Regions from separate parts of the Micromonospora sp. IBHARD003 genome, predicted to be linked through region 1. Evidence: riboswitches for the same ligand, from Rfam matches in the RefSeq annotation. Region 1 holds a riboswitch; the other holds the start of a gene.
What was found. Region 1 has a riboswitch for cobalamin ahead of ACTWOL_RS24940 (ribonucleoside-diphosphate reductase subunit alpha). Riboswitches for the same ligand answer to the same signal wherever they lie in the genome.

Region 1 (4,204 bases):
CAACATCTACAAGGACTTCCTGAAGCCGGACGCGACACCGGAGCAGGAGACCAGGGTGTCGAAGCTGGTGTCGCTGCTGGTGAAGGTGGGCGCCCTGGTCTTCGTCCTCACGATGGACAAGACGGTCGCCATCAACTTCCAGCTGCTGGGCGGCATCTGGATCCTCCAGACCTTCCCCGCACTGGTCGGAGGCCTGTTCACCCGCTGGTGCCACCGCTGGGCGCTGCTCGCCGGCTGGGCCGTCGGAATGATCTACGGCACGGTGGCGGCCTACGGTGTCGCGAGCCCGACGCAGAAGCACTTCGGCGGATCCTCGGCCGAGATCCCGGGCATCGGTGAGATCGGTTACATCGGTCTGACCGCCTTTGTGCTCAATGTGCTCGTGACGGTCGTCCTCACCTTCGTGCTGCGTGCCGTGAAGGCGCCGGACGGCGTCGACGAGACGTCCCCGGAGGACTACACGGCGGACGCGGGTGACCCGGGAGTCGAGACGGAGGCCCCGAAGCTGACCGCCGCGACGCACTGAGACATCCGGCACCGCTGACCCGCCTGCGCGCCTGGCCGCCGTCCCCCTCAAGGGCGGCGGCCAGGCGCCGTTTTCCGGTGTACACGTTCTCCTCGTGTAGGACAGACTGCCGGGATGGATGTGACCATCAGGCCGGTGGAGACGGAGGAGTACGACGCTCTCGGGGAGCTCACCGCACAGACCTATCTGGCGGACGGACTGCTGACCTTCGGGGACGAGGACCCCTATCTCCCCGTACTGCGGGACACGGCAGGCAGGGCCGCGCAGTCCGAGGTGCTGGTCGCCACCGACGGCTCGGGACGGCTGCTCGGCGGGGTGGCTTTCACGCCCGGCGCACGGCCCTACGCCAACATCGCACGGAAGGACGAGGCCGAGTTCCGGATGCTGGTCGTCGCCACCGAGGCACGCAGGCGTGGCGTCGGGGAGGCGCTCGTCATGGCGTGCGTCGAGCGGGCCCGAGCTCTCGAAGGGTGCCGCCGACTGGTGCTGTCGACCGATCGGCAGATGCGCGCGGCACACCGCATATACGAGCGGCTGGGCTTCGTACGGACCCCCGATCGTGACTGGGTACCGATAGCGGGCCTGGATCCCCTGCTGACGTACGCGCTTGAGCTCTGAGAACCGACACTTCGGGGTGAGTCACGCGACCGCGACACAACATGTGGGGTGCGCGGCATCGCCCCGCCCCTACATGTATGCTCGACTCCGTTGCCGCAGCAGGGGAATCCGGTGGAAATCCGGAACTGTCCCGCAACGGTGAGTCGGTCTGCATTCGTTCCTTTCGCGTACCCATGAGGCGTGCCCATGCGTACGCGTCCGCGAGTGCACACCCACGAGTCCGAGGACCTGTCGGCAACGCACCCGGTCCGTCCGGCCCGGGTGCCGAGACGTCCGGGCCTCGCGGATCAGGCTGGTGGACGCGGTGCGTTGTGCTGCCCAGACACATGCCCGCATTCCGCCTCCCCCGCCGGCCCCGAGCCGAGTGAGGGAGAGCACCCCCGTGACCATCGCGCCGCCAGATCCTGCTTCAGCGCAGCTCGCCGATGGGCCAGGAACCGCGCTGCTGCGGCTTCTGACCGACCTCACCGCCGACCTCCCCGACACCGACCCCGGACGGGTCGCGGGTGCCGCGCTCCGGGGACGTCACTCGGGCTCGGACGAGGCCGAACTGCGGGAGCTGGCCACCGAGGCGGCCGCCGGGCTGATCGCGGAGGACCCGGCGTACTCGCGGCTCGCGGCCCGGCTGCTCACCCTCACCATCGCCGAGGAGGCGGCCTCGCAGGGCGCCACCGGCTTCTCCGGCTCGATCGCGGTCGGCCACCGCGAGGCACTGATCGCGGACCGCACGGCTGCCTTCGTCGAGGCCCATACCGCCCGTCTCGACGGGCTGATCGACCCGGCCGCCGACGACCGCTTCGGTTACTTCGGACTGCGCACCCTCTACAGCCGCTACCTGCTGCGCCACCCGCTCACCCGCAAGGTGATCGAGACCCCGCAGCAGTTCATGCTGCGCGTGGCCTGCGGTCTCGCCGAGGACGAGTCGGCGCACGCCGTCGACGAAGTCGCCGCGCTGTACGGGCTGATGAGCCGGCTGGACTATCTGCCGTCCTCGCCGACGCTCTTCAACTCCGGCACCCGGCACCCCCAGATGTCCTCCTGCTATCTGCTGGACTCGCCGCTGGACGAGCTGGACTCGATCTACGACCGCTACCACCAGGTGGCACGGCTGTCGAAGCACGCGGGCGGCATCGGTCTGTCGTACTCCCGCATCCGCTCCCGCGGTTCGCTGATCCGCGGCACCAACGGGCACTCCAACGGCATCGTGCCGTTCCTGCGCACGCTGGACTCGTCGGTCGCCGCCGTCAACCAGGGCGGCCGGCGCAAGGGCGCGGCCTGCGTCTACCTCGAGACCTGGCACGCGGACATCGAGGAGTTCCTGGAGCTCCGCGACAACACGGGCGAGGAGGCGCGGCGTACGCACAACCTCAACCTGGCGCACTGGATCCCGGACGAGTTCATGCGCCGGGTGAACGCCGACGCCGAGTGGTCGCTGTTCTCCCCCGCGGACGTCCCCGAGCTGGTGGACCTGTGGGGCGACGAGTTCGACGCCGCCTACCGCAAGGCGGAGGAGGCGGGCCTCGCCCGCAGGACGATCCCGGCCCGCGACCTGTACGGCCGGATGATGCGGACCCTCGCCCAGACCGGAAACGGCTGGATGACGTTCAAGGACGCGTCGAATCGCACCGCGAACCAGACCGCGGAGCCCGGCACCGTCGTCCACTCCTCCAACCTCTGCACCGAGATCATCGAGGTCACGAACGACGGCGAGACGGCCGTCTGCAACCTCGGCTCGGTCAACCTGGGCGCGTTCGTGACCCCCGGGGGCTCCATCGACTGGGAGCGGCTGGACGAGACCGTCCGCACGGCCGTGACCTTCCTCGACCGGGTCGTGGACATCAACTTCTACCCGACCGAGCAGGCCGGCCGCTCCAACGCCAAGTGGCGCCCGGTGGGCCTGGGCGCGATGGGTCTCCAGGACGTCTTCTTCAAGCTGCGGCTGCCCTTCGACTCCGCCGAGGCGAAGGCACTGTCCACCCGGATCGCCGAGCGGATCATGCTGGCGGCGTACGAGGCGTCCTGCGACCTCGCCGAGCGGGGCGGCCCGCTGCCCGCCTGGGAGCAGACCCGCACGGCGCGCGGTGTGCTGCACCCGGACCACTACGGCGTCGAGCTCAACTGGCCCGAGCGGTGGGCCGCCCTGCGCGAGCGGGTCGCCACCACGGGGATGCGCAACTCCCTGCTGCTCGCCATCGCCCCGACCGCGACCATCGCGTCGATCGCGGGCGTGTACGAGTGCATCGAGCCGCAGGTCTCCAACCTGTTCAAGCGCGAGACGCTGTCGGGCGAGTTCCTCCAGGTCAACTCGTACCTGGTGGATGAGCTCAAGCAGCTGGGCGTGTGGGACGCCCAGACCCGTGAGGCGCTGCGCGACTCCAGCGGCTCGGTGCAGGGCCTCAACTGGATTCCGGCGGAGGTGCGGGAGCTGTACCGCACGGCCTGGGAGATCCCGCAGCGCGGCCTGATCGACATGGCCGCGGCGCGCACCCCGTTCCTGGACCAGTCGCAGTCGCTGAACCTGTTCATGGAGACGCCGACCATCGGCAAGCTCAGCTCGATGTACGCGTATGCCTGGAAGCAGGGCCTGAAGACGACGTACTACCTGCGTTCGCGCCCGGCGACCCGGATCGCCCGTGCCGCGTCCGGCACGCCGGCGGCGGTCACCGCGGCCCCCACCATTCCCGTCCAGCAGGCCGCTCCCGACGCGGACGCCATCGCCTGCTCCCTTGAGAACCCCGAGTCCTGCGAGGCCTGCCAGTAATGTCCACCGAAGCCACCACCGCCACGACGGCGCGCGAGAAGAATCTGCTCGACCCCGGCTTCGAGCTGACGCTCCGCCCGATGCGCTACCCGGACTTCTACGAGCGCTACCGGGACGCGATCAAGAACACCTGGACGGTCGAGGAGGTCGACCTCCACTCCGACGTCGCGGACCTGGCCAAGCTCTCCCCCGGTGAGCAGCATCTGATCGGCCGTCTGGTCGCGTTCTTCGCGACCGGCGACTCGATCGTCGCGAACAACCTGGTGCTCACCCTCTACAAGCACATCAACTCCCCCGAG
Region 2 (4,204 bases), 3.7 Mb from region 1:
GGGTGTGACCAGGACGAGATCGCCCTCGTCGGTGGCGAGCCGTACGGAGACGTTGCCCGAGGTCCCGACCACGAGTCCGTCCGCCACGGTCCTGCGGGCGGTGGCCACGAGGTCCGCCCAGGCCTCCGCGATCGCGTTCTGCCGACGTGCGTTCCGCTGCTGCCCGCTCATGGGGATGATCATCTCAGCAGCCGGGCCCGAAGCACGACACCCGGCTCTTCCCCTCCCCAAGCGGAATGACCATACTCGTGTGGAGTCACTCCTGAGCCGCGTCGAGTTCACCTTCCGTTCACTCAGGTTGCTTACGTTCAACCAGCCACTGACATCCAATAGAAGCCTGGGTACATGGAAAACATCACGCTTCTCCTCGGGATCGTGATCATTACCGCTCTCGTGTTCGATTTCACGAACGGTTTCCACGACACAGCCAACGCGATGGCGACGACCATCTCGACCGGCGCACTCAGACCGAAGACGGCGGTGGCCATGTCCGCCGCGCTGAATCTCGTCGGCGCCTTCCTGTCCATCGAGGTCGCCAAGACGATCTCCGGCGGACTCATCAAGGAAGAGGGCATCCGCACCGAAGTGATCTTCGCGGCGCTCGTCGGCGCCATTCTGTGGAACCTCGTCACCTGGCTGCTCGGCCTGCCGTCCAGTTCGTCGCACGCCCTCTTCGGCGGTCTCATCGGCGCTGCCGTGATGTCCGCCGGGTTCTCGGCCGTGAACGGCGGGACGATCGTCACCAAGGTCCTGATCCCGGCCGTCGCCGCGCCGGTCGTCGCCGGACTGGCCGCGTTCCTCGCCACGAGGCTGACGTACAGGATCGGCAACGGGGCGGACGGCAAGGCCACGGCCGCCACATCGAAGGGGTACCGGGCGGGCCAGATCGCCTCCGCCGGTCTCGTCTCCCTCGCGCACGGCACGAACGACGCGCAGAAGACCATGGGCGTCATCACCCTGGCCCTGGTCACCGGCGGTGTCCTCGTCCCCGGCTCGAACCCCCCGATGTGGGTCATCGTCTCGGCCGGTCTGGCGATCGCCCTGGGCACCTACCTCGGTGGCTGGCGCATCATCCGCACCATGGGCAAGGGGCTGACCGACCTCCGGCCGCAGCAGGGCTTCGCCGCCCAGACCAGCGCCGCGACGGTCATCCTGGCCTCGTCCAACCTGGGCTTCTCGCTCTCCACCACCCAGTCCTGCTCCGGCGCGGTGATGGGTGCGGGTCTCGGCCGCAAGGGCGGTGTGGTCCGCTGGTCCACCGCCACCCGGATGTTCGTCGCCTGGGGTCTCACCCTGCCGGCCGCCGGTCTGGTGGGCGCCGCCGCCGAGTTCCTGACCAGCCAGGGCGCCTGGGGCACCGGCGCCGTCGCCGTCCTGCTCGTCTCGGGCTCGGCTGCGATCTGGGGTCTGTCGCGGCGCAAGCCGGTCGACCACACGAACGTGACCGACGACGAGATCGGTGAGGGCCCGGGTGTGGTCACCACCGCGATCGCGGCCGTGACCCCGCCGCCCACCGCGGCCGCGGAGCTGAAGGCCACCATCCCCGCTCCCGCGGGTGAGAACGCTCCCGCACCCACCGCCACGGTCTGACGGTCCAACGCTTTCACGGTCTAAGGAAGAAACGAATCAGCATGAAGATCGACTGGGCAGCTCTGGGCTCCGTCTTCGGCGTGAGCCTCGTCGTGACCGTCGCCCTGGTGGGCCTGTTCACCCTGGGCATCGCGGGTCTCTCCAAGCAGGAGGCCGCGGCCGCTCAGGGAGGTTCGGCCGGACTGGCCCGTACCGGCGCCTACGCGTGCTTCGCCCTGTGCGCGGCGGCCGTGGCGTACGGGATCTATCTGATCGTCGCCTGACGGTCCGCGGATACGACGGCGGGAGCCGGACACCCCTTCGGGAGTGTCCGGCTCCCGCTCTGCGTTCGCCGCTCCCGCGCCGGGTGTGGGACTGCGCACACTGTCCCGTCGCAGGTCAGAGGCGAGTTGACGGGTGTTCGCGGCCCATGGTGGACTTCCGGGGCCACTTACGGCGGCAGAAGAGGAAGCCGGTGCGAATCCGGCGCGGTCCCGCCACTGTCACGGGTGCACCCTTCACCGGGGCGCCCGGAGCCAGGAACTCTCTCCCGCCGGTCACGTCGAGCCAGGGCGCGGACCCTGAGTGAGGACGAACATGCCTGCCGAGCCGCGGGTGGTGGGGGGACTGCTCCCTGCCCTCACGTTCGCGTACGGGGCCACCGCCGGGCTCGCCGGTGACCTGGTACTCGGCGACCCCCGCCGAGGACATCCGGTCGCCGCGTTCGGCCGCGCCGCCGGCGCCGTCGAGCGACGACTCTGGCGCGACCACCGCGGTTGGGGCGCCCTGCACACCGTGGTGTGCGCCGGGGGCGCGATCGCCGCCGGGGCGCTGGCCGCCGCTTCCGTACGCCGTTCCCGAACCGCATCCCTCGCCCTGACCGCCGCGGCCACCTGGGCCGTCGTCGGCGGCACCACGCTCGGCCGGGAAGCCCGGGCGATCGGCGGGGCACTCTCGGCCGGCGATATCGAGGCCGCCCGGGAGCGGCTGCCCCATCTGTGCGGCCGCGATCCACAGGCGCTGGACGGCCCCGGAATCGCGCGCGCCGTCGTCGAGTCGGTCGCCGAGAACACCTCGGACGCGGTGGTCGGCGCGCTGGTGTGGGGTGCCGTCGCCGGAGTCCCCGGCCTGGTGGGCTTCCGTGCCGTGAACACCCTGGACGCCATGGTGGGCCACAAATCCGTCCGCTACCGGCGCTACGGCTGGGCGTCGGCCCGGCTCGACGACCTCGCGGGCTGGCCCGGCGCCCGGCTCACCGCGGGCCTCGCGGTGCTGGTCGGCGGCGATCCCCGTGGGGCGGCCCGGGCCTGGCGTACGGACGCCGCGAAGCACCCGAGCCCCAACGCGGGCCCGGTGGAGGCATCGTTCGCGGGGGCCCTCGGGGTACGTCTCGGGGGAACGCTCTCGTACGGCGGGCGCGTCGAGCACCGGCCCGTCCTCAACGGGACGGGCCGCGCCGTCGCGGTGGGGGATGTCGAGCGTGCGGTGCGGCTGTCGCGCCGCGTGGGCGTGCTGGCGCTCGCGGTCTGCGCGGGCGCACGGATCGCCGTCGGGGCGATGAGGGGGAGGCGGAAGTGAACGGCGGAGGACTGCTGGTCGCCGGTACCACGTCGGACGCGGGCAAGAGCGTCGTCACGGCGGGGATCTGCCGGTGGCTGGTGCGCCAGGGTGTGAAGGTCGCCCCCTTCAAGGGGCAGAACATGTCGCTCAACTCCTTCGTCACCCGCGAGGGCGCCGAGATCGGCCGGGCGCAGGCCATGCAGGCGCAGGCGGCGCGGGTGGAGCCTTCGGCGCTCATGAACCCGGTGCTGCTCAAACCGGGCAGCGACCGCTCGAGCCAGGTCGTGCTGATGGGCAAGCCGGTGGGCGAGCTGAGCGCGCGCGGCTACCACGGAGGCAGACAGCAGGCGCTGTTCGAGCCGGTCGTGGAGTGCCTGGAGAAGCTGCGGAGCACCTACGACGCCGTCATCTGCGAGGGCGCGGGCAGCCCCGCCGAGATCAATCTGCGCCGCACCGACATCGTGAACATGGGCATCGCGCGGGCCGCGCGCCTTCCCGTCGTGGTGGTCGGGGACATCGACCGGGGCGGGGTCTTCGCCCAGTTCTTCGGCACGACCGCGCTGCTGGCCCCGGAGGACCAGGAACTGGTCGCGGGCTATCTGGTCAACAAGTTCCGCGGCGATGTGACGCTGCTGGAGCCGGGTCTGGAGATGCTGTACGGGCTGACCGGGCGGCGGACGTTCGGGGTGCTGCCGTACGCGCACGGACTCGGCATCGACGAGGAGGACGGACTGCGGGTCTCGCTGCGGGGCACCGTGCGCGAGTCCGTCGTCGCCCCGCCGGTGGGCGAGGACGTGCTGCGGGTCGCGGTCTGCGCCGTGCCGCTGATGTCCAACTTCACCGATGTGGACGCGCTGGCCGCCGAACCGGGCGTGGTGGTGCGCTTCGTGGACCGCCCCGAGGAACTGACCGACGCCGACCTGGTGGTGCTGCCCGGCACCCGCGGCACGGTGAAGGCGCTCGACTGGCTGCGCGAGCGCGGGCTCGCGGACGCGATCGCCCGGCGGGCCGCCGACGGCAGGCCGGTACTGGGCATCTGTGGCGGTTTCCAGGCTCTGGGCGACCGCATCGAGGA

Region 2: linked by a shared signal. The riboswitch ahead of ACTWOL_RS08205 (cobalamin biosynthesis protein) and the one ahead of ACTWOL_RS24940 (ribonucleoside-diphosphate reductase subunit alpha) in region 1 are both predicted to bind cobalamin.

The regions. Positions count from the first base shown of each region.
Region 1 covers NZ_JBWBBX010000001.1:5,596,081-5,600,284, reverse strand. Annotated here, with positions in the region: gene mctP (monocarboxylate uptake permease MctP) at 1-526, shown strand, start outside; gene ACTWOL_RS24945 (GNAT family N-acetyltransferase) at 641-1,144, shown strand; cobalamin riboswitch at 1,210-1,394, shown strand; gene ACTWOL_RS24940 (ribonucleoside-diphosphate reductase subunit alpha) at 1,527-3,905, shown strand; gene ACTWOL_RS24935 (ribonucleotide-diphosphate reductase subunit beta) at 3,905-4,204, shown strand, end outside.
Region 2 covers NZ_JBWBBX010000001.1:1,850,351-1,854,554, forward strand. Annotated here, with positions in the region: gene ACTWOL_RS08190 (class II aldolase/adducin family protein) at 1-171, opposite strand, end outside; gene ACTWOL_RS08195 (inorganic phosphate transporter) at 346-1,590, shown strand; gene ACTWOL_RS08200 (hypothetical protein) at 1,632-1,853, shown strand; cobalamin riboswitch at 1,987-2,135, shown strand; gene ACTWOL_RS08205 (cobalamin biosynthesis protein) at 2,167-3,147, shown strand; gene ACTWOL_RS08210 (cobyric acid synthase) at 3,144-4,204, shown strand, end outside.